Regions from separate parts of the Gordonia hongkongensis genome, predicted to be linked through region 2. Evidence: riboswitches for the same ligand, from Rfam matches in the RefSeq annotation. Region 2 holds a riboswitch; the other holds the start of a gene.
What was found. A riboswitch is a leader RNA that binds a small molecule or an ion and turns the genes downstream of it on or off. The one in region 2 is predicted to bind cyclic di-AMP.
Positions count from the first base shown of each region.

Region 1: it holds a riboswitch for cyclic di-AMP, as region 2 does, so the genes downstream of both, MVF96_RS15090 (C40 family peptidase) here and MVF96_RS06140 (transglycosylase family protein) in region 2, are expected to answer to the same signal.

Region 1 is NZ_CP095552.1:3,336,759-3,347,912, reverse strand. Features, by position in the region: gene MVF96_RS15100 (DEDD exonuclease domain-containing protein) at 1-1,369, opposite strand, end outside; gene MVF96_RS15095 (hypothetical protein) at 1,615-1,845, shown strand; cyclic di-AMP (ydaO/yuaA leader) riboswitch at 1,953-2,185, shown strand; gene MVF96_RS15090 (C40 family peptidase) at 2,202-2,888, shown strand; gene MVF96_RS15085 (NlpC/P60 family protein) at 3,119-4,156, shown strand; partial or broken gene MVF96_RS15080 (hypothetical protein) at 4,165-5,561, shown strand; partial or broken gene MVF96_RS15075 (glycosyltransferase family 4 protein) at 5,561-6,684, shown strand; gene MVF96_RS15070 (AMP-dependent synthetase/ligase) at 6,710-8,518, opposite strand; gene MVF96_RS15065 (hypothetical protein) at 8,627-9,055, shown strand; gene MVF96_RS15060 (SRPBCC family protein) at 9,055-9,492, shown strand; gene MVF96_RS15055 (ArsA-related P-loop ATPase) at 9,513-10,742, shown strand.
Region 2 is NZ_CP095552.1:1,351,299-1,362,452, reverse strand. Features, by position in the region: gene MVF96_RS06185 (sacsin N-terminal ATP-binding-like domain-containing protein) at 1-996, opposite strand, end outside; gene MVF96_RS06180 (DUF3027 domain-containing protein) at 1,014-1,820, opposite strand; gene MVF96_RS06175 (MFS transporter) at 1,908-3,914, shown strand; gene MVF96_RS06170 (DUF2771 family protein) at 3,911-4,423, shown strand; gene MVF96_RS06165 (cold-shock protein) at 4,430-4,843, opposite strand; gene MVF96_RS06160 (hypothetical protein) at 5,074-5,283, shown strand; gene MVF96_RS06155 (flavin reductase family protein) at 5,289-5,834, shown strand; gene moaA (GTP 3',8-cyclase MoaA) at 5,848-6,936, shown strand; gene MVF96_RS06145 (tumor necrosis factor receptor family protein) at 6,948-7,196, shown strand; cyclic di-AMP (ydaO/yuaA leader) riboswitch at 7,454-7,638, shown strand; gene MVF96_RS06140 (transglycosylase family protein) at 7,645-8,265, shown strand; gene MVF96_RS06135 (molybdenum cofactor biosynthesis protein MoaE) at 8,431-8,877, opposite strand; gene MVF96_RS06130 (MogA/MoaB family molybdenum cofactor biosynthesis protein) at 8,874-9,365, opposite strand; gene moaC (cyclic pyranopterin monophosphate synthase MoaC) at 9,358-9,909, opposite strand; gene MVF96_RS06120 (hypothetical protein) at 9,915-10,187, opposite strand; gene MVF96_RS06115 (RCC1 domain-containing protein) at 10,289-11,154, shown strand, end outside.

The DNA.
Region 1 (11,154 bases), 2.0 Mb from region 2:
CCTGGGCAAGGTCGGTGAGGCGCGCGGTGAGGCCGTCGAGGAGTTCGTCGGCCTCACCTCGCATGAGCCGGCGGGCCGCGGTGACCCGGGGAGAGTAGTCCGGCACCGTCTGCGGCTGCGCCGTGGCCGCCCGGCAGGACCCCGGCCGCCGCCTCCCATCGGCCTCGGGACACCAGTGGTAGCCCGTCGCGCCGAGCCGTGTCGTGCACGTGCGCAGACCGGCGGCCGCCGAGATCACGTCGGCGACGGTCGCCGCGTTGTTGCGGTTGCCCACCGGGCCGATCGACTCGTCGGTGGGTGTTCGGCTGACCTTGAGCCGGGGGAAGCGTTCCTCGGTCAGGGTCACCCACCAACCCTTGTGCGGCTGGGTCGATCGTCGGTTGTACGCCGGTGCGTGCGCGCCGAGGAGCCGGAGTTCGCGGACGGCGGCCTCCAGGGCGTGGGAACACTCCACGACGTCGACCCGTTGGGCGAGGAGCACCATCTCCGCGATGCGGCGGCGCGGGTCGTTGCCACTGAAGTACGACCGGACCCGGCGGCGGAGGTCCACCGCGGTGCCCACGTAGAGGACCTCGTTCGACGGGCCGCGGAACAGGTACACCCCGGGACGGGCCGGGACATGGTCGGCGAGTGCGCGTTTGGCGCGCAGGCGCGGGTCGGTCTTCGGGAGATACGACGTCAGGTCGCCGACTGTCGCGATGCCCTGATTGCCGACGCGCTCGAGGAGCCGGTGGAAGACCTCCACCGTGGCGCGCGCATCGTCGAGCGCCCGGTGGGTGGGCCGCACGGAGACGTCGAACAGGTCGGCGAGCGCGCTGAGCTTGACCGTCGGCGCCTCGTCACGGCTGAGGATGCGCCGGGCCATGGTCACCGTGCACAGGCTGAGGCTGAACGTCCACGGCAGGTGGAGCCGGATCGCGTTCTGCCGGAGGAAACCCATGTCGAAACGAGCGTTGTGGGCCACCAGGATCGAGCCGCGGGCGAACTCGAAGAACGACGGCAGCACCGACTCGATCCGGGGGGCGTCGGTCAGCATCGCGGTGGTGATGCCGGTGAGGGTCACGATCTGCGGGGGGATCGGCCGGCCGGGGTCGACCAGCGTGGCGAACTCGCCGACCACCTCGCCGCCGCGGATCTTGACCGCGCCGATCTCGGTGATCCGGTCGCGGACCGGGTCTGACCCGGTGGTCTCGAGGTCGACGACGACGAGGGTCGTCTCGAAGAGCGACCGGTCGCTGAACTCGTTCGACGTCTCACCCGTGGCCCCCTGGTCGGCGGCCTCCAGGTCGGCGAAGGTGAGCTGCCCCGCGGGCGAGCCGTCCACGCTGGTCTGCGTCACCCGGCGAACACTAGTTCGATCCACCGACATCGCGACCGCGACGCTCCGACATCGTGTCGTGTGACCCGTGTGACTGCTGTGTCGATCGCTGTTCGACGGACTTGTCGGTGGGCGCCCCTAGTCTCCACCTGGACGTGAGAAATGCGGTCTTCTCACGGTCACACCGACCCGTAACGGGGCCGACGCGGCCCGCCCTCGCCAGATGAGATGGAGATCACATTATGTACGTCGATTGTGCGCGCTGCCCGGCTCGTCCCGTCGCTTGCGACGGGTGCATGATGACAGTGCTGTTTGGTGGTCCGAGCTGGGACGATATGCCGCACGAAGGTGGAGTTTCGGTAACGGCGGCCACCTCGGACGCGGATGCCGAACTGGACCTCGCCATCGACGTTCTGCAGGCTGCTGCAATGGTGACCAGCGCCGCTGCACGATCTGCAAGATCCGCCAAAACCGCAGTTCAGGTGCCGGATCGACGCGCCTCTGTGACCGTCCTCAGGGCAGGCTGAGAAGCGGCCGAGGTTTGGCTGTCTGTCGCCTGGTGGACAGAGCGCATCCGATTTCGTAACCTTTCTGAGACCTTTGCGGAGCGTCCCGCTTCAACAGAAGTGGTCCGCAGTAGTCACCGCTCAATCGCCCTCGCGGGCGAACCGGGGAACCACAACCTTCGGACGGGCTCGTCGGAGCGCATCACCACTGATGCGACTCGGTCGAAGCCGATCCGAATCGGGGTGAATCGCGTTGCCACGCATGAGTGTCCAGTGGATACCTCATGCGCGAAAAACGTGTAGGGCCACTCTTCCGGCCCGAACCCGACAGCTAACTCGGTCGGCGGTAGAGGAAGATCTGAAGGAGAACTCGCTTCGTGGCCAAACATCGTTTGGAACAGCCCAATCGTGGCAGCACGGTCGCCAAGAAGGCGGTGATCGCTGGATCGATCACACTCGGTTCGCTCGCCGCAGCCGCCGGCCCTGCTCTCGCCGCCCCGGTCCACACCCCGCTGGGCACTTTCGAGATCCCGGCCCTGCCCGGCGCGAAGGCCCCGGAGGCCAAGCCCGCGCCTGAGGCCACGCCGGTGAAGAAGTCGCCCGCCGCCACGGTCGAGATCCCCAACCTGGGGCAGTTCACCGTGCCGGGTATCGCGCCGGAGCAGATCCCGCAGCAGTTCCGCCCGCAGGGTGGCGGCGCGCCCCTGGGCCAGCCGCAGCTGACCGCCGGTCAGAAGGCGGTGAAGGCCGCCGAGAGCAAGATCGGTGCGCCGTACTCCTACGGCTCCGCCGGCCCCAACGCATTCGACTGCTCGGGCCTCGTCTACTGGTCCTACAAGCAGGCCGGCAAGAACATCCCGCGCGACAGCTACGGCCAGCTCGGCGGCGGACGCGCGGTGTCGTACTCCGAGGCCAAGCCCGGCGACGTCATGATCTTCAACGGTGGCGGCCACGCCGGCATCTACGTCGGCAACGGTCAGTTCGTCCACTCGTCCAACTACGGCACGCCGGTCAAGCGCGACGCCGTCAAGGAGTGGACCCTGACGGGCATCCGTCGGTACTGACGACAACTGAACACGAACAGACTGAGCACGAAGGTCTCTGGACGGGCGGATCGCGTGGATTGCGATCCGCCCGAACCAGTCCCGGGGGCCGGTCGGCCGCCTAGGGTGGTCGGCGGGACGCGGGGTACGGGTGCAGGGGCCCGGGATGCTCAGGGATCGACGAGCACACACGAGGGAGTGAGTAGACCGTGCTGATCGGGGAGGGGCGTGGTCGCGCGACGCGGCCGAGGATGCGTTCGGGTCCGCTGATGGTGGCGCTCTGTGTCCTGTCGGCGTTCGCCGTTCTGGCACCGACCGTCGCCGGCGGCGTCGGGGACGCCCGTGCGGTGCCCGCGCGCTCGGCCGATCAGCTGCTCGACCGCTACAAGCAACTGGGCATCGACGCGGAGAAGACCACCGAGGCGATGCACAACGCCAAGATCGAGTACGACAAGCAGCGCGGCATCGTGGCGGCGGCCAAGAAAGCCGCGGCCGAGGCGCAGCAGACGCTGGACACCAGCCGCGCCCAGCTCGCCGTGCACCAGAACCGAGTCGACGCGATCGTCCGCGCCAGCTATCAGGGCGCGCGGGTCAGCGGGCTGTACGCCGTGATGGTCAGCGACTCCCCGCAGGCGCTCCTGGACCAGATGTCGGGTCTCGACATGATCTCGCGTCAGGCGTCGGTGGACCTGACCGCGATCAAGAAGGTACGGGCCAGGACCGCCATCGCGAAGAAGGATGCCGAGCGCACGGCGGTGGCCGCCTCCGAGGCGGTCTCCCGCGCCGAACGGGTCCGTGGTGACCTTCAGACGAAGCAAGCCGACCTGCAGCTCCAGGCGATCCAGATCCGGTCGATCTACAAGTCGATGACCGGCAAGCAGTTGGCGGCTCTGCGCGGTCCGACCTTCGACTTCGATCCGCGACTGGTGCCCAAGGGCACCGCCGCCGGACTGATCGCCACCCACGCCGCGCTCACCCGGATCGGTGACCCCTACGTGTGGGGCGCCACCGGACCGAATTCGTTCGACTGCTCGGGACTCATGGTGTGGGCGTTCCGGCAGGCCGGCAAGACCATCCCGCGATCGAGTCAGGCGCAGATGGCCGGCGGTCAGCCGGTCGAGAAGAACGATCTCAAGCCCGGTGACCTGGTCATCTACTATCCCGATGCCCATCACGTCGGTATGTACGTCGGTGACGGCTATGTCATCCACGCCTCGACCTTCGGCGTTCCGGTCAAGGTCGAGCCGCTCGACGAGGCCGGACCGTACAACTCTGCCCGCCGGTTCTAGTCCCACCGGTGACCTCACCGCGCGGGCGCGCCGGCCTCGTCTCGGCCGTGGTCGTTCTGGTCATCGCAGTTGCCACCGCGTGCGGCACGGTCGATGTGCCCGGCGGGCCCGGCTCGTCCGCCGCGCCCGTGTCGTCGAGCACCGCGGTCAACGTCTACGAGCGTGATCGAGCGGCGGGCGTGACGCGGTTGCTTGACGCGCTCACCGAAGCGGTGCGTTCCGGGGATGTGCGGGCGATCGGCACCCTCGTCGACACCGCTGCCACCCCGGCGTTCAAGGACAGATTCGTCACGGCCGCCGCGGGTTTCGCGCCCAGCCGGTTCACGCCGCGGAACGGTCGCAGCGGCACCCTGCGGTTTGCACGGTTCGGTTATCAGCTTGCGCCCACCGAAGAGGCGGAGGTGCTCGTACCCGGTGAGTTGCAGGAGCTCCTCGATGCCGGGGGAGTTCGGACTCGTGGGTCGCTCCGGTGGAGTTGCGCTATGCGCTCGGCGGTGAGGGGGTCCCGGGAGTCGACGAGGCCGAGGTGGTCGTCGGCACCCAGTTCGTGGTCGCCCGCCACGGCGAGGCCTGGCGCCTCGTCGGAGACGCCACGGCCCTGGGAGGAGAACCCGCACCCACTCAGATGTGGGAGCTGCCCGGACTCCAGGTGGCCGACACCGCGACCGCAGGCGGCACGTCGGTGGTCGCCTCGTATCCCCGAACGTCTTCGACGGTGGCGACGCTGCAGCGGGAGCTGCCCGGGGCGGTGGATGCCGTCAGTGACTTCTGGGGCGACGACTGGGATCGCCGCGCCGTCGTGGTCGCCACGGCGACCGACGACGAGTTCGCCGCACTCGTACCCGAGGGCCGAGCGGCGACCGGGACCGCGGCGGCCGCGACCGTGTTCAGCAGCCTCGACCTGGTCCAGCGCACCGCGACCGGACAGCGCATCATCCTGACCCCGGCGGCCCGGGAACTCGCCGCACCGACGCTCGCGGTGGTTCTCCGGCACGAGTTGACCCATGTCGCGGCCCGCGTTCACACCGCGCTCGACGCGCCGCTCTGGATCACCGAGGGCGTGGCCGAATACGTCGGGCGCAAAGGGACTCACACGAGGATCGCGGATGCCGCACCCGACCTGATCGCGTCCGTGCGTGCCGGTCGAGTTCCGACCGGGCCACCCGCCGACACCGACTTCGCGATGGACGGTCAGACTTCACAGGTGGCTTATCAGAGTGCGTGGTCGCTGGCCGCCTACGTCGCCGATCGATTCGACGAGGCGCGGCTGAAGAAGATGTACATGGGGGTCGCGGCGTCGGCCCTGCCCGCGGCGCAGGACACGGCGATCGCCTCGAGTCTCGGGCTGACGCGTGCCGAACTGGTCGCGGGGTGGCAGCGGTGGCTCGAAGTGCAGGCCCGTTGATGTCTCGAACGTTGTTGCTCACCAACGACTTTCCGCCCCGTCCGGGCGGGATCCAGTCCTACCTGCAGAATCTGGTGGACCTGCTGCCGCCGGAGGACGTGGTCGTCTACGCGCCGCGCTGGCGTGGTGACTCGCACGAGAAGTTCGACGCGGCCGCCCCGTATCGGGTGTACCGGCACCCGACGACGCTCATGCTCCCCACCCCGTTCGTGGCGCGGCGTGCCGCGGAGATCGTGCGCCGCGAACAGATCTCGACGGTGTGGTTCGGCGCGGCCGCGCCGCTGGCCGTGCTGGCGCCGGCGTTGCGTCGCGCGGGCGCCCAGCGGATCATCGCCAGCACGCACGGTCACGAGGTCGGGTGGTCGATGCTGCCGGGCGCGCGGCAGGTGCTCGGGCACATCGGCCGCCACACCGATGTGATCACCTTCGTCAGCCGATACACCCGCGGCCGGTTCGCGTCGGCCTTCGGCGCCCGCGCGGGCCTGGAACACCTGCCCCCCGGCGTCGACACCGAGCGGTTCGCCCCGGATCCGGTGCTGCGACAGCGATTTCGCGAACATCTCGACCTAGGGGAGCGTCCGACGATCCTCTGCCTGTCGCGGCTGGTGCCCCGTAAGGGCCAGGATGTGTTGATCCGCGCCCTGCCGCTGATCCGACGCACCATCCCCGACGCGACGCTGGTCATCGTCGGCGGTGGTCCCTACGGGAAGACCCTGCGCGACCTCGCGGCCGACACGGGCGTGGCCGACCATGTGATCTTCACCGGCTCGGTGCCCGCCGACGACCTCGCGGCGTACCACAACATCGCGGACGTCTTCGCGATGCCGTCCCGGACGAGGGGCGCGGCCTGGACGTCGAGGGCCTGGGGATCGTCTACCTGGAGGCGTCGGCGTCGGGGGTGCCCGTGGTCGCCGGGTTGTCCGGTGGCGCGCCGGAGACCATCGAGGAGGGGGTCACCGGCACCGCCGTCGACGGCACCGATGTCGACGCGGTCGCCCTGGCGATCCTGGCGATCCTCGGTGATCGCGCGGCCGCGGCCGAGATGGGCCGGGCCGGACGGCGTTACGTCGTCGAGAACTGGCAGTGGAGCCAGATGGCGGCCCGCCTGCGCCAGTTGCTCTGAAGAGCAACCGGCGCCGGCGGGGAGCTCACCGCTGGTAGATCGCCTCGATGTCGCCGGCGAACTTCTCCACGACGACGTTGCGCTTGACCTTGAGCGTCGGCGTCATCTCGCCGGTCTCCTCGGTGAAGTCGGTCGGCAGGATGCGGAACTTCTTGATGGCCTCTGAATGCGACACCGTCTTGTTGGCGAGGTCGACGGCCGACTGGACCTCGGCGCGCAGGTCGGTGTCGTCGGCGAGGTCGGCGACCGTCGCGGACGCGGGCTTGCCGGTGCGCTCCTTCCACGCCGGGAACGCCTCGGGATCGATCGTGATCAGGGCGGCCACAAACGGTTTCGCGTCGCCGACGACGGTGGCCTGCGAGATCAGGGCGTTGGCGCGGATGACGTCCTCGAGTCCGGCGGGGGAGACGTTCTTGCCGCCGGCGGTCACGATCAGTTCCTTCTTGCGGCCGGTGATGGTGATGAACCCATCGGCATCCACGGTGCCGAGGTCGCCGGTATGGAACCAGCCGTCGATCACGGCCGATGCGGTGGCCTCCGGGTTCTGCCAGTACTCGGTGAAGACGACACCGCCGTGCAGCAGCACCTCTCCGTCATCGCCGATCCGAACAGCATTGCCCGACAACGGCTTCCCGACACTGCCGATCTTCGACGCCGACGGGGTGTTCACGCTGAAGGCCGCCGTGGTCTCGGTCAGGCCGTACCCCTCGTAGACGGGCACACCGACGCCGGAGAAGAAGTGACCCAGGCGGGCGCCGAGCGGCGCGCCACCGGAGATCGCCATCTGGCACTCGCCACCGAGGGCGGCCCGGAGCTTCTTGTAGACGAGCGCGTCGAAGACGCCGTGCTTGACTTTCAGCGCGAGACCGACCTGCCCCTTCTCCGTCGCCTGCGAGTAGGCGATCGCGGTCTCGGACGCGGCGTCGAAGATCTTTCCCTTGCCGCCGTCGTGGGCCTTCTGCCGGGCGGTGTTGTACACCTTCTCGAACACGCGCGGCACGGACAGGATGAGCGACGGTTTGAAGACGGCGAACTCGTCCACCAGGTTCGGGATGTCGCTGGTGTGTCCCACCTCGATGCCTGCCTCGATGGCGACGAGCGTGATGGCCCGGGCGAGCACGTGGGCGAGGGGAAGGAACATCAGCAGACGCTTCTCGTCGCGGGCGATGACCTGATCGAGGAGGTCGCCGGCGAGGACCGCCCGCACCTCCGACAGCATGTTGGCGTGGGTGAGTTCGCAGCCCTTGGGCCGTCCGGTGGTCCCCGAGGTGTAGATCAGCGTCGCCGGGTCGGCGGCCCTGACGGTGGCCCGGCGGGCCGCGACCTCGTCGTCGTGGACGTCGGCACCGGCGGCGACGAGCTCGCCGACGGCACCCGGCCCGTCGGTGCGGTCGATCTGGAAGACGGTCACCGGCGTGGTCAGGGAGTCGATGGACTCGAACTCGGCGCGATGTCCGTCGTCCTCCAGGACGATCGCGACCGCACCGGAATCCTGCATGATCCATTCGATCTGGCCGGCGGAGGACGAATCGTAGATGGGCACGGTGATCGCGCCCGCGGACCAGATCGCGAAGTCGAAGAGATTCCACTCGAGGCGGGTGCGCGACAGCAGCGCCACCCGGTCCCCGGGGTTGACGCCGGAGGCGATCAGGCCCTTGGCGATGGCGGAGATGCGGGAGGCGGCCTCGGCGGCGGTGACCGGCTCCCACCGGTCGCCCTGCTTGTGGCGGAACACGATGTGCTGCGGTGATCGCTGCGCCAGGCCGAAGATGATGTTCGTGCAGTTCTCGTCGTCGCCGATCGAGAACTTCGCGGGCACGCTGTACTCGCCCATCGTGGTTACCCTTCAGTAGACATCAGTCACCGAATCGTATCCCCGACACGGAATCGGACTCATCGCGACGTCGGTTTCGGGTGCACTACCCTGCGCCGACACGAGTATGTGAAGCTAGTGGGCGTGACGAGCATCCAGGTGGCCGACGAGGTCTTCGTCGCCGCGGCGCCGCCGTTGGCGACCGCCGTGATCGGCGACCCCGCCAACTGGCGCCGGTGGTGGCCGGACCTGCGTCTGGCGGTCACCGAGGACCGGGGCGAGCAGGGCGTGCGCTGGCAGGTCGCGGGTCCGGTGTCGGGGACGATGGAGATCTGGAACGAGGCGGTCCTCGACGGCTTCGTGCTCCACTACTTCCTCCACGCCGAACCCACCGGTCCGCTGCCCGACGACCCCCGCACCCGCGCCGACGTGCTGGCCGAGGAGAACAAGCTGCGCCGCGTGACGGGCAAAGAGGTCTCCTTCGAGGTCAAACGACTGCTGGAGAAGGGCCGCGTCGTCGGTGGTCCCGCCGGTCTTGAGTCGGCCGGGATGCGGTGATGGCCGACCACACCGAACGCGACATCGTCATCGGCGCCGACGCCGACGCCATCCTCGCCGTCATCGCCGACTTCGAGCACTACCCGGAGTGGGTGACCGCCGCCCGCGAGGTCGAGGTGCTGCGCACGGATGAAGCCGGCCGCGCCCTCGAGGTCCGGTTCGTGCTCGACGCCGGTGTCCTCCAGGACACGTATGTGCTTGCCTACGAATGGGATCGGAACGCCCCCGCGGTGTCGTGGCGCCTGGTGTCGAGCGATCTGCAGAAGGATCAGCGCGGACGATACGTGCTGACCCAACAGGTCCCGGGATCGACGAAGGTGACCTACGAACTCATGGTCGACCTGCAGGTGCCCATGATCGGCCAGCTGAAGCGGCGAGCCGAGAAGGCGATCACCGATGCCGCGCTGAACGACCTCAAGAAGAGGGTCGAAGGCTGATCGATCTCACACCCATCCACATCGTGCTCGGGCCGGGGGGTTCCGGTGTCTCCGCGGTCGCGGCCGCCGGTGCGACCCAGCGTCCCGGCACCTCCCGGTCGGCCCGGGCCGTGCCCCGGTCGGGCCTGTCGGCAGCCGAATCCGACACGCTCCTCATCACCGTCGACCGCTGGTCGCCGGTTCCCGACTGGGCACGGGTGTACCGCCGGCCCGGCGAGCCCGTCGCGGTGTCCAAATACCTGCACCTGTTGACCCTGGACCGACTGGACCTCACCGAACGCACATGGTCGGCGTTCGTCGAGGTGCTCGAGCACACCGTGAGCCGCAGCAAGACGGTCCTGCCCGGCGTCGGCACCCTGGCCGGGATCGACGCCGCCGAGCTCACCTCGTTGCCCGGGATCGACGACTTCCTGCTCCTGCGCCGTATCCGGGACGAGGCGATCAGCGGCCGGTGGCAGCGGATCGTCGTCGACTGTTCCGGGTGTGGTGACCCACTCCAGTTCCTCCGTGGCGGAGCAGTTCTCAGCCAGGCCCTCAACCGGTTCTGGCCGCGTCACCGACGCCTCGCGATCGCTTCCGAGCGTCCGATGGTCGCGCAATTGACGGCCGCGGTCGACGCCATCGACCGGGACTGCCTCGACATCGCCGAACTGTTCGCCGATCCGCATGCGGTGGCGGTGCACCTCGTTCTCGCCGCCGACGACCGGAGCCGACGACTCACCGGCCACCATCTCGCCGCCGCCGACCTCATGGGCCTGCCGCTGGCCTCGGTCCAGGTCAACGCGGGCGTCGGCGCCGAACCGGCGGCCGAGGTCGCGGACATGGTGCGGGCCGAACTCGCCGGTTCCGACGGTTCGCGTTCCGTCGTCGTCGAGGTGGTCGAGAAATCGTCCGGTGCGATCGATCGCATGGCGCGGCTCCGCAAGCTCTCGGTCTCGTTGCCGGCACCGCACGGCGTCCCCCGGGGTTCGGCCGCGGCCGAGGTCGAGGCGGTCCAGGGGCGCGTGAGCGGCAAGCCGGCCGGTCCGGTGTACCGGTTGTCGTGGCCGCAGCGCCTACCGGATCCGGATTCGCTGGCTCTCGGGCGCAGCGGAGACGACCTCCTGGTGACGATTGCGGGGTTCCGCCATCCGGTGCGGCTGCCGTCGATGCTACGACGTTGCACGGTCGTCGACGCCGACTGGGACGGCACGACCCTGGGCATCGGCTTCGTCCCCGATCCGGCGGTGTGGCCCCGGCCGCAGAACTGAGCCGGTTCCTCGGCCCCGGTACGTCGACGCCGCCCAGTTCCCGACGGCCAGGTGGGACGGCGACGGTGGAATGATTCCGCCCGGGCGGGGTACGTTCGCCAGACCGCACCGTTCGAGACGGCAGGGTACGGTGCCGATGACCCCGACGACAGACACGCGGGTGGGTGTTCGCGCGGGGCCGGGAGAAGGGGAGAGTTGGCGATGGGCACGGACGACGAGACGTTCCGGCAGGCCGGTGACGGGTCCGCGGACGGACGTCGCGACGGACCCGCCGATCCGGTGCGCGACCTGCTGCTCGGACTGGCCGCCCAGATCGACCACCTGGCCGCGCTCTTCGCGCCGGCTCCGCAGTCGGCCACCGCCGGTGGTGCGGACGCAACGGGGACGCGCCCCGGTTTCGCCGCTTTCGCCG
Region 2 (11,154 bases):
GAGCCGCACGAGATCGACGTAACCCGCTGCTGCATCGCCGATCTCGGCACGTGGATGGAGGTGCCGTCGATCCGGCGTGAGTGCCAGGTCGGTGATGCACCGGCATGGCAGGCTGAGTTCGATGTCGGTGGGCGTCGGGGCGCGCAGGACCTCGCCAGCCGCCGCGGGCTCACCGTCGGCGTCGACGAGCCAGCGGGTGCCGCCCCGGGCGACCTCGAGCCATCGGCGCGTCGACGGCAGGTCGGTCGCGTCCGGCGCACCGACGACGGACACCGTCGTCACGACCGCGCGCGCGTCATCGTCGTCGACGTCCGGCCCCGCCGACCGTTCGGCCGACACCTCGACATCACCGACGCTGATCCGTTGCAGCGCAGTCAGTTCGACGACCAGGTCCGGCGCCTGGCCGAGCATGGCGTCGAGGAGCGGGCCGGGTTCCTCGCGGAGGTGCAGGACCACCTCGGTGTCGAAGCCATCAGTCGGCGTCTGATCCGTCGGCCACACCAGCCGCAGCACCGGCACATCGGCGGGCCCGTCGACGGAGATCCCGGCAGCGCGCGCGGCGTCCATCGCGTCCGCTCGGTCGAAGACCACCGACCCACTGCGCGAACGGATCTCGATGCGATCGGCGACCGTCGCGGTGGCGGTGAAGCCGACCCCGAACCGCCCGATCTGCCGGGCGCCCGAGTCGTCCGCGGTCTTCGCCGACACCCGCAACGCGGCGAGTGAACGCACCCCCGCATCGGTCAGCGGGGCGCCGGTGTTGGCGACATGTAACTCGGTGCCGTCCACCCAGACCGCCAGCCGGCCCTCGACACCGGCCGCCGCGGCCGCGTCGGCGGCGTTCGCGGCCAGTTCGGTCAGCAGTCGATCCCGGTAGCCGACGGTCACCAGATCCGCTTCGGCGGCCGCGTCCTCGGCCAACCGGGTCGGCGACGCCGCCCACGCATCCAGGGTCGACGACCGCAATGTCGCGGTGCCGAACGGATCGTCGGTCACGGTCGATTCGCGCCGGATCAGGTCCGGGCCGGTTCCGCGTCCCGGGAGATCTCGACGACCTCGATCGCGCCGTCGTCGTAGGCGTCGTACGCGGGCGATCCGTTCCCCTTGGGGCCCTGCACGTCCGAGTGCGCACCGCATCCGTATTCGGCCGACACCACGCGCCCGTCGGCGGCCAGTTCGTTGGTGCAGGCGCCGAATCCGGCGCGCAGCGCACCCGCGAGCGGGACGTAGAAACCACAGGTACAGCACGAGTACGGCGCGGCCTGCGCCATCTCCGAGCCGGGACCGAAGTCGCCGTCGTACCAGCGCTGCGCAGCCTCGGCGCGTCCCTCCGGGCTCAGGAGTCTCTTGCGGCCGAGGCCCAGCTCGCCCGCGACCTGACCGATGTCGTCGGGTTCCACGGACTCGGACTCGAATCGGAACTCGTCGCCGGTGTCGATCTGGTTCGGGACGAGACGCGGGTCGTCAGGTTCGGCGGCGAGCAGATCGCCCGGTGCGAGATCGCCCGACGCGACCCGCTCCGACCACGGCACCCACGGCGGCGCGAGCAGCGAGCCGTCACCCGGAAGCAGCACGACCTCGCTGAGCGTGATCTCGTCGCTGCCCGGGGAGCCCGCCAGCACGACGCACCACTGCCAGCCCCGGTAGCCCGTCAGCTCGGCATCGAAGTAGTGCGCGGCGGCCCAGTCGCCCTCGGCGACACTGCGCCGGTGCGCTCCGGGCCGCTGACCTTCATCGAGCAGCGCGGACCGCGCGATGTCGACGGCTGCCAGCAGCCGTTCGGTGTCACCGTGCCGTTCGCCGTCACCAACCTGAGTCACCGCTCCAGTGTGCAATACCGCCGACGTGTGCCACACAACCGACCCGCTTCAAGCGACCACAGTCGGAGATGAGGAACAATCGTCTGCGTGATCCCACGGAGTTCCCGACACGACGAGGGGCGCGGGGCCCCCAGGGGTCCCGCCGACCAGCACCCTCGGCAACCGCCACCCGACGGTCGCGCACGACGCGCCGCGCAGCACCCCGGTTCGACGAACTATCCGGCCGACGAGACGCGGCAGATGCGGACCCGGCGACCGGCGCCGGGATGGGGAGAGCCGCCGTCCGGGCCGGGTCCCGGCCGCAACGCCTACCTCCCCCCGCCGACCCACAATCCGCATCTCCCGCCGCTCGACGACCGCGCCCGTCCGCCGGCCGACGAGGCGACCCGGGCGATGCCGACCGACCACGGGCCCCAGAACGGTGGAAGCCGTACACCCAAGAAGCTGACGGTGATGCGGGTCGCGGCGATGCGGAGTCGCGAGCTGACCGGCAGGGGGATCGGCAAGATCCACCGGGCGGCCACCGCCGACGGCGCCGACCAGTCGGGCCTGACCGCGCTGACGCTGCCGGTGATCGCCAACTTCGCCGCCGACGCCGCGATGGCCGTCGCGCTCGCGAACACGCTGTTCTTCGCCGCCGCGACCGGTGAGTCGAAGACCAATGTGGCCTTGTACCTGGCACTGACCATCGCGCCGTTCGCCCTCATCGCTCCGCTCATCGGCCCGCTCCTCGACCGACTGCAGCGCGGCCGACGGATCGCCATGGCCACGACCTTCGGACTGCGCGTCGTCCTGGCCCTGCTGATCATGACCAACGTCCAGTGGAACGACGTGACCCAGCAGCTGGAATACGACCCATGGGTGCTCTATCCCTGTGCCCTCGGTCTGCTGGTGCTGTCCAAGTCGTTCGGCGTCCTCAAGTCGGCCGTCACGCCGCGTGTGGTGCCGCCGACCATCGACCTCCCCCGGGTCAATTCACGGCTGACCACCTTCGGCCTCATCGGCGGCACGATCGTGGGCGGCGCGGTCGCCGCAGCCATCGAGTTCCTCCTCGGCCAGCTGCTCCCACTGCATCTGCCCGGCGCGATGGTGTGGCTGGCCGTCGTCGCCGCCGCCGGCGCCTACCTGTGCATGCGCATCCCGGCGTGGGTCGAGTCCACCGAGGGCGAGATCCCGACGACCCTCACCTACCACGGCGAGCCCGCGCGATCGGCCCCCGGCGACTCCGAGCAGCCGACGAGCGCTCGCGACGGCGCGAAGATGATCGCGGCGAAGATGCGCCAGCCACTCGGACGCAAGGTCGTCGCCGGGTTGTGGGGCAACGGCACGATCCGCATCCTGACCGGCTTCCTGACGCTGTTCGTGGCGTTCTACGCCAAGGCCCAGCAGGGCGACGCCTCGGACTGGACCCAGCTGCTCCTCCTCGGCGCGGTCGGCGCCGCCGCCGGCGTCGGCAACATGATCGGCAACGGCGTCGGCACCCGCCTTGAGCTGAAGAACCCGCCGAACATCGTCGTCGGCGCGACCGCCGCCTGCTTCGTCGTCGCGGTCCTGGCCGCCATCTTCGGCAACATCGCCGCGGCCGCCGTGGCAGCCCTGGTCGCCTCCGGCACCAGCGCGATCGGGAAGGTGTGCCTCGACTCGTCCATCCAGGACGACCTGCCCGACGAGTCCCGCGCCTCGGCGTTCGGCCGGTCGGAGACGGTGCTGCAGCTGTCGTGGGTCTTCGGCGCCTCGCTCGGGGTGCTGCTGCCGCCGACCCTGTGGATCGGGTTCACGGTCGTCTCGGTACTGCTCGGCCTCGGGCTGCTGCAGACGGTGATGACCACCCGCGGCAAGTCACTGGTCCCCGGTCTGGGCGGTCGACGCCCCAACCACGCCGCGCCCACCGTCGCCTTCCGCGCGGCAGATGCCCGATCGGCCACCCGGACCGGTCCGGCGGACGCCGACACCCGACCGCACGCCGCGCGGCCCTCGACCGCCCGCATGCCCACCCGGACCCCGTCGACCGCCCCGTTCGAGACCCGGGGTGAGCGCCCGTACAGCCCCGGCGATCACCCGCCGCCCAACCAGACAGGACAACGTCGTCAGTGATCAGCAGTGGTGAGAAGAAGGCTCTGTCGATCATCGCGATCGTCGTCGTGCTGTTCGTCGCGGTGGTGGGGACGTCGGTGTTCCTGCTGACCCGCAACGCGGCGCACGACGATCAGCCCTACCTGCACGTCGCGGTCGGCGATGAGTTGCACACCGTCGATCCGCGCTGGTGGTGCGACCTGATGCTGACCGCGTGCGATCCCGAGATCACCGCGCCGAACGAGACCGCAACCGTACCGGTGCCGGTGGGTTCGACGATCATGCTGACGGTCTCGAGCGAGATCGCGCAGGGTCCGTGGAACCTCGCGGCGGTCTATCGGACTCCGCGCGGGATCGTCGAGGACGAGCAGCAGCAGGGTGCGGACGACACCTTCACCCTGACGCTCCGGTCGGAACCGGACCGCGTGCTGGTCGGGTTCACCGTGATCTCGGCGTCGGCGCGGCTCACCCCCGCCGACGACGTCCTGCCGCGCGGCGAGCTCGCGGTTCAGACCGCGCCCGCCGCGTAATCGGCCCTAGGAGTCGAGCTCCCGCGCGACGGCACGCACGACTTCGGAGATCCGCTGTGCGGTCTTGCGGTCGGGGTAACGCCCCTTGCGCAGGTCCGGCTGGACCTTGCCCTCGAGCAGGGTGATGAGGTCGGCGACCATCCCGTGCAGTTCGTCGGGGGTGTGCCGCTTCACGTCCTTGCGGGCGGCTTCGCGCACGTTCTTGGAGACGCTGGGTGCGGGTTCGAGCACTTTCACGCTCAACGCCTGCGGGCCGCGACGACCGGCGGCCATGCCGAACTCGACGCGCTGGCCCGGCTTGAGCGCCTCGACTCCGTCGGGCAACGCTGCCGAACGGACGTAGACGTCCTCACCGCTCTCCTGGGAGAGGAAGCCGAAGCCCTTGTCCGCGTCGTACCACTTCACCTTGCCGGTCGGCACTGTGCTCACCCTCATCTGTTCTAGATCTGTCGAAAAACGACCCGTCACGACAAAAGACGCCGTCACCCATCTCGCGGCCCGGACGGCGGAAGACCGTGCGAGCCCAGACGGATGCAAGGCGCCTGCTTCGGACCATCTTAGCCAACGCCCCGCCGCGCGGTCACACCATTACCCGGCGGGCACGGATCGCGCGGCGTCGCACCGGCCGGCGTTGCACTACCGTGGCGGGTATGCAGAAGACATCCTCCCCGCGGTTGCTGCAGGCTGCCGGGGTCGTGTTCATGATCGGAATTCTGGCGATCGTGGCGTTGTTCCTGACACCGTTGGTGACCGGCGGCGACACCGCGCCGACCGCCGTCTATCTGCTGACCATGTGCGCACCGCTGGGCTTCGTCCTGGGCCTGGTGTACGCACTCCGTGCCGGACGCCGAGCCAGGTGAGGACCGTGACCACAACCATCGACACCACCCCCGATCTCTCCCCCGTCTCCGACGGGCGGGCGCTGCGCGACGCGTACAGCTGTTTCCCGTCGGGCGTCGTGGCGGTGTGTTGCGAACAGCGTGACGGGGATTCGACCACATTGATCGGAATGGCCGCGAGCTCGTTCACCACCGTGTCGCTCGACCCGCCGCTCGTCTCGGTCTGCGTCCAGAACACCTCGACGACCTGGCCGCGGATCCGTACCGCACCGGCCATCGGGGTCAGCGTGTTCGCCGGCGACCAGATCGAACTCTGCAAGCAGCTCGCCGGGTCGTCGGAGCACCGGTTCGACGGCATCACGCCGCTGAGCACCGATCGCGGGGCGGTCTTCGTGCCCGACGCGGCCGCCCACCTGTCGTGCACGATCCACAACGAGATCCAGGCCGGCGACCACACCGTCGTGTTGCTGGAGATCGAGACCTTGCGCGCCGATCCCGACATCGAGCCCCTGGTCTTCCACGCCAGCACCTTCCGCGCCCTGGAGGCGCGCACGGACCCGACCCGGAAGTGAGTCGCCCAGCACCATGAGCACGGTCGGCCTCGGACTGCCGCTGCCCCGCTCCCCGCGGGAAGCAGCGACCTCCGACGCGCCCACCGACGGGCCGTTGCTCGACACCTTCGGTCGGGTCGCGAAGGATCTCCGGGTCTCGGTCACCGACCGCTGCAATCTGCGGTGCTCGTACTGCATGCCGGCCGAGGGCCTCGACTGGATGCCCACCGACCAGGTGCTCTCCACCGACGAACTGATCCGGGTACTCACCGTCGCCGTGCGCGACCTGGGAATCGAGCGCATCCGGTTCACCGGCGGCGAACCACTGCTGCGCCGCGACCTCGAGGACGTCATCGCCGCCGTCGCGGGCCTCCCGCAGTCGCCCGAGATCGCGATGACGACGAACGGACTCGGACTGACCCGGCGGGTCGGCGGTCTGGTCGACGCCGGCCTCGGCCGTATCAACATCTCGCTGGACACCATCGACCCGGCCCGCTTCGCCGAGATCACGCGCCGGGACCGTCTGTCCGATGTGCTCGACGGCCTGGCGGCGGCCCGCCGCGCCGGGCTCGACCCGGTCAAGGTCAACGCCGTGGTACCCGACCGCAGCGACCTGCCCGGAGTCCCCGACCTGCTCGCCTACTGTCTCGAGCACGGTTACGAGCTGCGCATCATCGAACAGATGCCACTCGACGCCGACCATGCGTGGCAGCGAGCACAGATGGTGACCGCACAGGAGATCCTCGCGACCCTGCGGAAGCGGTTCACCCTGCTGCCCGACCCTGCGCCACGTGGGAGCGCGCCCGCCGCCACGTGGCTCGTCGACGGCCACCGCGGCGCGCACGGCCCGGCACGCGTCGGGGTGATCGCGTCGGTCACCCGGCCGTTCTGCGGGGACTGCGACCGCACCCGGCTCACCGCGGACGGATCACTGCGCAACTGCCTGTTCGCGACGTCGGAAACCGACGTGCGGCACGCGTTGCGCACCCTCCCCGACGACGAGATCGACGCCGCCCTCGCGCGCCTGTGGCGCGCGAACATGTGGGCGAAAGCGGCGGGCCACGAAGTGAACGCGGCGGGCTTCACCCAACCGGATCGGCCGATGTCGGCGATCGGCGGCTAGGCTCGCGTCCGATGCAGCTCACAGTTCGCTTCTTCGCGGCCGCGCGCGCCGCGGCCGGTGCCGAGGAGAAGGTGATCGACGTCGACCCGTCGACCCCGCTCGGCGCCCTCGAGGGCATCCTCGCCGCCGGAAACCCCTCCCTCGCCACGGTTCTCGAACGCTGCTCGTATCTGCGCGACGAGATCGCGTTCTCCGATCGGACGCGTGCGCTCGGCACGTGCACGACACTCGACGTCCTCCCCCCGTTTGCCGGTGGCTGACGCCACACCCGGCCTGTGACCTTAGTCACATCACGGTGCGGTAACAGGATGGGCACGGGACGGCTACTAACCCGTTGAACTGGGATGACGGCCGAAGTGGGTCGGAAGACCCGGATCCAGGCCGAAAATCGCTTGCGTCCAAGCAGGTGATTCAGTCCAACGAACGACGTACTGTTCGAAGCGTCCTCCTCGGAGGTCACGACACAGCAACCAAGACATAACGTCCCACCGGCCGCGCCGAGCCTCGTTCCGCCGGTGGGAACGACAAGCAATCTAGGAACGAGGACGGGGGACCCAACCTCATCCCCTGAGACCGGGCACCACACCAGGTGTCCTCGGGGTTAAGTCCCGGAAGTCGCGGCGACCACCACGACGACCCGGGACCGAGCACCTCTCGCTCGAACCCGACAGCTGACCTCGTAGGCGCGTGGAGAGAGGAAACACAGACATGTCCGGACGTCATCGCAAGCAGACGACCAGCACGGCCGCCAAGACCATCACCAAGGTCGCCCTCACCGGCGCGGTCCTCGGCGGCGGAGCAGCCCTCCTGGGCACCGGTACCGCCAATGCGGCCACCGACGCCGAGTGGAACCAGGTCGCGCAGTGCGAATCCGGTGGCAACTGGGCCATCGCGACCGGCAACGGCTACCACGGCGGCCTGCAGTTCTCCCCGAGCACCTGGACCGGCCACGGCGGCGGCGAGTTCGCCCCGACCGCGGATCAGGCCTCGCGCGAGGAGCAGATCGTCGTCGCCGAGCGTGTGCTCGGTTCGCAGGGCAAGGGCGCCTGGCCCACCTGTGGCACCGGCCTGTCGGGCTCGACCCCGCGCAGCGCGCCGACCGACACCCCGCGTGAGATCGCCCCGGTGCTCCCCGGCGGCAACGGCAGCGTCGATCTGGCGAAGACCACCGAGGACGTCGCCAACCAGGTCACCGACGCCCTCACCGAGGCCGGCGTCAGCCCCGAGATCAAGAACCTCTGGCAGGCGGCCAAGGACAGCGGCGTCACGCTGAACCAGGATCAGATCAAGCTGTTCAACGACAACAAGCACCTGCTGCCCAACCCCTGATCGCCGCTCGACGCCTGATCTGGGACCCAGACGAAGGGCCCCGCACGATGAACCATCCGTGCGGGGCCCTTTTCCATTGGTTTCGACAAGCTCAACCAGCGGGGGGTCAGCTCAACCAGCGGGGTCAGCTCAACCAGCGGGGTCAGCTCAACCAGTGGGGCGGGGTCAGGCCGAGTTGACCCATTCGTCGGTGCCGTCGTCGAAGAACTGGTGTTTCCAGACCGGCAGGCGGGCCTTGACCTCGTCGACGAGGCGCGAGCAGGTATCGAACGCCGCCCGACGATGGTCGGCCGCCACCGCGACCACGAACGCGATGTCGCCGATGACGAGGTCGCCGACCCGGTGGGACACCGCGACCGCGCGCACCCCGTCGACCGCGGAGACCTCCGCGACGACCTCGGCCAGGACCTTCGTCGCCGTGGGATGCCCCGAGTAATGCAGCGCGGTCACGGTGCGGCCGCCGTCGTGGTCGCGGACCGCGCCCACGAACCCGACCACCGCACCGGCTTTGCCGTCGGCGGCGTCGATGACCATCGCCTCGTGGTCGGCCAGCGTGATCGGCTCGTCGACGACCGCGGTGTGCACCACGTGCGAGCCGGCCTCTCGGGTCATCGGTGGTCGCCTCCGCGGATCTGATCGAGCGCGTGGTGGACGACCCCGGCGAGGACGCCGAGCCCGTCGCGGACCCCGCCGGTCGAACCGGGCAGGTTCACGACGAGGGTCGTCCCGGCGATTCCGGCGAGTCCGCGTGAGAGGACCGCGGTGGGCACCGTCGGCAGCCCAGCCGAGCGGATGACGTCGGCCAGACCCGGGATCTCGACGTCGAGGAGCGGGCGGGTCTGTTCCGGAGTCCGGTCCGTGGGCGTCAAACCCGTTCCGCCCGTGGTGATGACGAGGTCGACCTCGGCGCAGATCGCGGCGCGGAGGGCCTCGCCGACCGGCGGGCCGTCGGCGACGACGTCGCACTCGTCGACGGTGAAGCCCTGCTCGACCAGCCAGGCCTCGATGATCGGTCCGGACCGGTCTTCGTAGACACCGCTGCTGGCGCGGTTCGACGCGACGACGACGCGCGCGACACGGGAAGAATTCCGGTCAGTCATGAGCCGGGTCAGACGGTTCGCGGTACCAGTCGCCGGATTTGCCGCCGGTCTTGGCGAGCAGGCGGATGCCGTCCATCTGCGCCCGTCGGTCGACGGCCTTGACCATGTCGTGGAGTGTCAGCCCGGCGACTGCGACCGCGGTCAACGCCTCCATCTCCACACCCGTCTGGCCGGAGGTGGCCACGGTCGCGGTGACCTCGATGGTGTCGGCGCCGATCGCGAAGTCGACCTCCACCGACGACAACGCCAACTGATGGCACAGCGGGATCAGCTCGTCGGTGCGTTTGGCCGCCATGATCCCGGCGATGCGCGCCGTGGCCAGCACATCTCCTTTGGGCAGCCGCGACTCGCTCAGGAGACCGATCACCTCGGCGGTGGTGTGGAACGTGCCAGCGGCGACGGCGCGACGCTTCGTCGTCGGCTTGGCGCCGACGTCGACCATGCGGGCCGTTCCGGACTCGTCCAGATGACTCAGCCGGGAGCCGCCGGCCGGCCCGGTGTCCCGGGCGTCCGACCCACCTTCGTCAGTCCCGGTGGGCGGCATCGACGTCAGCGGTTGACGATGGTCTTCGACTGCACGAACGGCAGGTCGTCGACCGGAAGCGGGAACTCCGTGTCGCCGAACGGCGACAACGCACCCGAGATGTGGGTCGCGAGTTCGGAGACCGCGTGCTCGGCGGCGTCGCCGTTCTCGTCCTGCGGCCAGCCGTTGTCGACGTAGTGCTTCTTGCCCTTGGCAGATTCGACGACCTTGCCGGTGCCGGCCCCCGCTTCGCCGGAGGAGGGTGTTTCAGCGCCAGATTTGTTTGCCACGTCGTGCATTGTGCCATGCCGTTCGAATGAACAAGAGCCGTGTCCGGGGCGGAAGTCCCGTGCCGGGGCTATGGTCGTCGCAACACAGGTCACGCCCCCAGGAGGCGCCCATGGTCGCCCAACCGGTCCAGGTCGCCGGCTACCGGGTGATCACGCGGCTGGGGAGCGGCGGAATGGGCACCGTCTACCTGGTCGAGAATCCGCAGCTACGTCGGCGCGAGGCCCTCAAGGTGATCTCGATCGCCGAGACCGTCGACGAGGAGTTCGCCCGCCGGTTCAGTCGCGAAGCACAGACCGCGGCAGCCCTCGACCATCCTTCGATCGTCACGATCTACCACTACGGCGTCGCCGACGGCGACCCCTGGTTCACGATGGCCTACCTCGACGGCCGTGACCTCCGACGCGCCTCGCTCCGCCCCGACGAGGTGGTGGCCGTCGTCTCCCGCGTCGCCGACGCCCTCGACTACGCACACGAGCACGGCGTGATCCACCGCGACATCAAACCGGGCAACATCATGGTCACGCGCCGCGCGATGGACGACGCCCTCGACCGCGTCGTCGTGCTCGACTTCGGGATCGCGAAGCTCACCACCGCGACCACTCTGACGGCGCCGTCGTCGTTCGTGGGCACCCTCGTCTACGCCGCGCCGGAGATCCTCGACGGCAAACCCGCGGGCCCCGCATCGGATCAGTACGCGCTGGCCTGCACCGCCTACGAATTGCTCTCCGGCGCAACCCCGTTCGATGCCGACACGCAGACCCGTCACATCGTCGCCAAGCTCACGACACGCCCGGCGCCGATCAGCACCCACCGCCCCGAGCTCGCCGCCCTCGATCCCGTCTTCGACCGTGCGCTCGCGCGCGGCCCCCTCGACCGCTACCCCACCTGCGGTGCGTTCGCCGCGGATCTGGGCGCCGCGCTGGGGCGAACCCACTCCGACAACCGGCCACCCGCGCCCGTGGCTGCGACCCAGGT